2 regions of the Thalassiella azotivora genome follow, and region 1 is predicted to be linked to the other one. Evidence: riboswitches for the same ligand, from Rfam matches in the RefSeq annotation. Region 1 holds a riboswitch; the other holds the start of a gene.

Evidence for each region. Region 1 has a riboswitch for thiamine pyrophosphate ahead of thiC (phosphomethylpyrimidine synthase ThiC). Riboswitches for the same ligand answer to the same signal wherever they lie in the genome.
Region 2: linked by a shared signal. The riboswitch ahead of ACYVQV_RS11865 (ECF transporter S component) and the one ahead of thiC (phosphomethylpyrimidine synthase ThiC) in region 1 are both predicted to bind thiamine pyrophosphate.

What each region holds. Positions count from the first base shown of each region.
Region 1 is NZ_BAAGTX010000029.1:30,654-33,033, reverse strand. It holds gene ACYVQV_RS17045 (HEAT repeat domain-containing protein) at 54-689, opposite strand; TPP riboswitch at 800-912, shown strand; gene thiC (phosphomethylpyrimidine synthase ThiC) at 906-2,380, shown strand, end outside.
Region 2 is NZ_BAAGTX010000015.1:65,126-67,505, forward strand. It holds gene ACYVQV_RS11860 (ABC transporter ATP-binding protein) at 1-717, opposite strand, end outside; gene ACYVQV_RS11865 (ECF transporter S component) at 758-1,609, opposite strand; TPP riboswitch at 1,686-1,791, opposite strand; gene ACYVQV_RS11870 (DUF4235 domain-containing protein) at 1,916-2,203, shown strand; gene ACYVQV_RS11875 (hypothetical protein) at 2,273-2,380, shown strand, end outside.

The DNA.
Region 1 (2,380 bases):
CGCGAGGCGACCTCCGATGGCGGACCCGGAGGCCAGCTTCGCGAGGAGAGCGTTCAACTCGTCAGGCGACGGATCGCGGCCTTGGCGACTCGGCGGATATCCGCGTCGGGGTCGTGGGCGTACGCCTGCACCAATGCCCGGTGCTCGCGCGACCGCGACAGCCCCAGTCCCTCCAGGGCGACCCACCGGAGCGCCGGCGTGCTCACCAGCAGCTCGGCGATGACTGGTGGGGCTTCCGGTGCCCCGGACCTGGCGGCGACCGTGACCCAGAATGCCCGCAGGTCCTCGGGATGGTGAGCGCTGCTCAGCCCCTCGTCCTCCAACCACGGTCGCACCGCGGCCCAGTGCTCCGGTCGCGGACGACGTTCCACGAGCTGCGGGAGGAAGGTGCCGAAGCCCAGCGCCACCGGGTCCCCGTACGACCGCCCGACGCCCGACGACGTCAGGCGGTCGTACAGCTCGCTCGCCTCAGCCAGGAAGTCGTCGTACAGCACGGCCGGACCCACCGGTCTGATGCCCGCGTACCAGGCGACCCACAGGCGGTGCTCCAGAGGAGTGATCGCCCGCCACCACTGGCGGACGAGCTGGTGGGCGGCGGCGCAGCCGGGGAACACGGCGGGCGTCACACCCCAGTCGGGCACCACGCACCCCTGCCGCTCCAAGCGCTGCGACAGCTCGTCGAGGTCCATGCGCCCCATGCTGTCACTGCGGCAGGTCGCCACGGGCTCGACACCAGGCGCTGACGAACCGTCCGCGGCGCAGGGGGTTTCGGCCACCCGTCCGGTCTGACTAGGGTGGTGCGCGTCACCGCGGGAGCCCGGACGACCGGGCTGAGAGGTCGGCTGTGACGGCCGGCGACCGCTCGAACCTGATCCGGATCATTCCGGCGTAGGGAGGGACCGTCGATGACGGCTGCGCGTACCCAGGACCTGCTCACCACCCCCGGCACCGACGGCACGGACGTACCGCGTCCCGTCGGCAGCCACAAGACCTACCTCGCACCGCCTCCGGGCAGCGCCCGGCCCGACCTGCGGGTCCCCGCCCGCGAGGTCGTCCTCACCACCGGCGACAGCGTCGTCCTGTACGACACCAGCGGCCCGTGGACCGACCCGAACGCGTCCCCGAACGCGCGCACCGGCCTGCCGGCGCTGCGCGCGACGTGGGTCCGCGACCGGGGCGACGTCGAGGTGACCGGCCAGACCGACGGTCGGGACCTGCTGCGCGGCAACGGGTCCGGCGCCGTCACGCAGCTCGCGTACGCCCGCCGGGGCGAGGTCACCGCGGAGATGGAGTTCGTCGCCGTCCGCGAGGGCTGCAGCCCCGAGCACGTGCGCGACCAGGTCGCCCGCGGCCGCGCCGTGATCCCCGCGAACGTCAACCACCCCGAGTCCGAGCCGATGGTCATCGGCCGCGAGTTCCTCGTGAAGGTCAACGCCAACATCGGCAACTCCGCCGTCACCTCCTCCATCGAGGAGGAGGTCGAGAAGATGGTGTGGGCCACCCGCTGGGGCGCCGACACCGTGATGGACCTGTCCACCGGCAAGGACATCCACACCACCCGCGAGTGGGTCATCCGCAACAGCCCCGTGCCCGTCGGCACCGTCCCGATCTACCAGGCGCTCGAGAAGGTCGGCGGCAAGGCCGAGGAGCTGTCCTGGGAGGTGTACCGCGACACCGTGGTCGAGCAGTGCGAGCAGGGCGTCGACTACATGACGGTGCACGCCGGCGTCCTGCAGGCGTACGTGCCGCTGACCGCCCGGCGCCGCACCGGGATCGTGTCCCGCGGCGGCTCGATCATGGCCGCGTGGATGCTCGCGCACGGGCAGGAGAGCTTCCTCTACACGCGGTTCGCCGAGCTGTGCGAGATCCTGCGCGCCTACGACGTGACGTTCTCCCTCGGCGACGGCCTGCGGCCCGGGTCCATCGCCGACGCCAACGACGACGCCCAGCTCTCCGAGCTGCGCACCCTCGGCGAGCTGACCCGCGTCGCCCGCGAGCACGACGTCCAGGTGATGGTCGAGGGCCCCGGCCACGTGCCCATGCACCTGGTCAAGGAGAACGTCGACCTGCAGCAGGACCTGTGCGACGGCGCGCCGTTCTACACGCTCGGCCCGCTCACCACGGACGTCGCACCCGCCTACGACCACATCACCTCGGCGATCGGCGCCGCGATGATCGCCTGGCACGGGACGGCGATGCTCTGCTACGTCACGCCGAAGGAGCACCTCGGCCTGCCGAACCGGGACGACGTCAAGGCCGGCGTCATCGCCTACAAGATCGCCGCGCACGCCGCGGACCTCGCCAAGGGTCACCCCGGAGCGCAGGCGTGGGACGACGCCCTGTCCGACGCGCGGTTCGACTTCCGCTGGACCGACCAGTT
Region 2 (2,380 bases), on a different contig from region 1:
CACGGCCGCAGGGGCGCCGTCGGCCACGACGCCGCCGCCGGGTTCGAGGACGACGACGCGGTCGACGACGTCCCACCAGGTGGCGACGCGGTGCTCGACGAGCACGCAGGTGGCCGACGTCCCGTCGAGCAGCTCGCGGACGGTCCTCGCGAGCGCGCGTCCGGCGTCCGGGTCGAGCATGGACGTCGGCTCGTCGAGGAGCAGGACGTCGGGCCGCAGGGCCAGGACGCCGGCCAGGGCGAGGCGCTGCCGCTGCCCGCCGGACAGCCGCGACGTCGGGTGGTCGCGCGGCAGGTCGAGCCCGACGTCGGCGAGCGCGGCGTCGACCCGGGGCCAGATCCGGTCGGCGGGGACCGCGTGGTTCTCCAGGCCGAAGGCGACGTCGTCCCCGCAGCGGGCGAGCACGGTCTGCGCCTCGGGGTCCTGCAGGAGGAGGCCGGTCCGGGCGCGGCCCACCGCCTCCTCGACGGCCCGCAGCCGTGCCTGGTGGGCGGGGACGCCGTCGAGCAGCACCTCGCCCTCCTGCTGGCCGCTGCCGTCCGGGCCGGGGTCGAGCAGCCCGGCGACGGCGGCGAGGAGGGTGGACTTGCCGGCGCCGCTGGGGCCGAGCAGCAGCACCCGCTCACCGGGGCCGACGTCCAGGTCGACGCCGCGCAGCGCCCACGCCCGGCGGCCGTGGTGCCGCCACCCCCACCCGCGCAGGCTGAGGGTGGTCACGGTCCTCCCGCCGGGGCGTGGGTCATCGTGACGGCGCGGCTCAGACGCGTTCGGCGTCGCGGCCGGAGGCGAGGGGCGCCAGGGCACCGGTCGCCGCCAGGGCGCGGGTCAGGGCCCACGAGCCGATGCCGGCGACGACCACGCCGGAGAGGACCGCCAGGGCGACGTAGACGGTCTTGTAGACGGGCTCGAACTCCGGGTAGTAGACGAAGGTGTCCAGCAGCCCGACGACGACGCCCGCCCCGGCGCCGGCCGCCGCGGCGGCCCAGATCCCGAACCGGCGGTACAGCAGGAGGGCGAGCACGACCTCGGCGCCGAGTCCCTCGAGGAGGCCGTACCAGACCGTCGCGAAGCCCCACTGGTTGCCGACGAGGGCGCTGACGGTGGCGGCGACCACCTCGACGTAGACGGCGGCGCCGGGGCGGCGGATCACGAGCCCACCGAGGACGCCGGGCAGCAGCCAGACGCCGACGCCGATCGCGCTGGCCGGCGGGAACGCGGCGAGCCCGGCCGACAGCGGCTCCCAGCCGATGTTCCAGGCGACGAAGAGGAACCCGCCGGCGACGCCGAGGACGCTGGCGACGACGACGTCGACCACCCGCCAGCGGGGCCGGGTGGTCGACGTCCAGCCGGCGAGCCACAACCCGGCGAGGGCGAGCAGCAGCGCCGCGGGGACGGTGAGGTCGACCAGCGGGGTGCCGAACAGCGTGGGCTCCTGCGGCAGGCCGACCGCCCAGGTGACGGCGCCGGCGACGAGCCCGGCACCGGCGAGCGCGAGCGACAGCGGCCGGAGCCGGTGCCCGCTGGCCGTGGGGTGCTGGCCGTGACCGGCGGCGGTGGTCCGTGCGTCCTGCGTGGTGGGGCTCGACGCGTCGTCCCGGGTGCTGCTCATCGTGTGTCCTCCTGCGCGGTGCGCTCCAGGAGGGGCACCGCGCCCCGGGCCGCGGCGGACGCCGCGGTCGGGTGCGCGGTGGGAGGTCCCGACTCCCTACACCGGTGCTAACCGGATCAGGTTCGAGGGTCTGCGGCTGCCCGCACTCTCAGCGCCCTGGTGGCGCTCCCCTGTCGCTGCGGCCACGGTACACCCGCCGGGGTCGGGGCTCGGACGAGTTGCCGCGCTCCCCGGCGTGCGCGAGCGTGAGGCAGCGCAGTCGACGTCGCCGCCGGACCGGCGGCCCGAGGAGCTGGAGGCCCCGGCGTGAGCAGTGACAGCAGCAAGGTCTGGACGATCATGGGCACCGGCTCGGCCGTGCTCGCCGGCATCGCGGCGAAGAAGGTCATCACGCTGGCGTGGACGAAGGGCACCGGCAACGCACCGCCGGCCAACCCCGAGTCGCCCGACACCTCCTGGAAGGAGGCCCTCGGCTGGGCGCTGTTCTCCGGGGCGCTGGTCGGCGTCGCGCGCATGCTGGCGGCGCGCAAGGCCGCCGACTACTACCGCAAGAGCACCGGCCACCTGCCGAAGGGCCTGGAGCAGGTCGGCTGACCTGCCGCCGCCCGGGGACGCGGCGGGAGGTGGCTGCGGCACCGGCCCGCCGTCTGTGACACTGGGCGCGTGCTGAGGTCGTTGCGCGAACCGGGGACGGGCCGTCCCTCGCCGCTGGCGAGGCTGCTCGCGGTGCTCGTCGTGCTCGGGATGCTGGCGGTGAGCGCACCGGTCGCG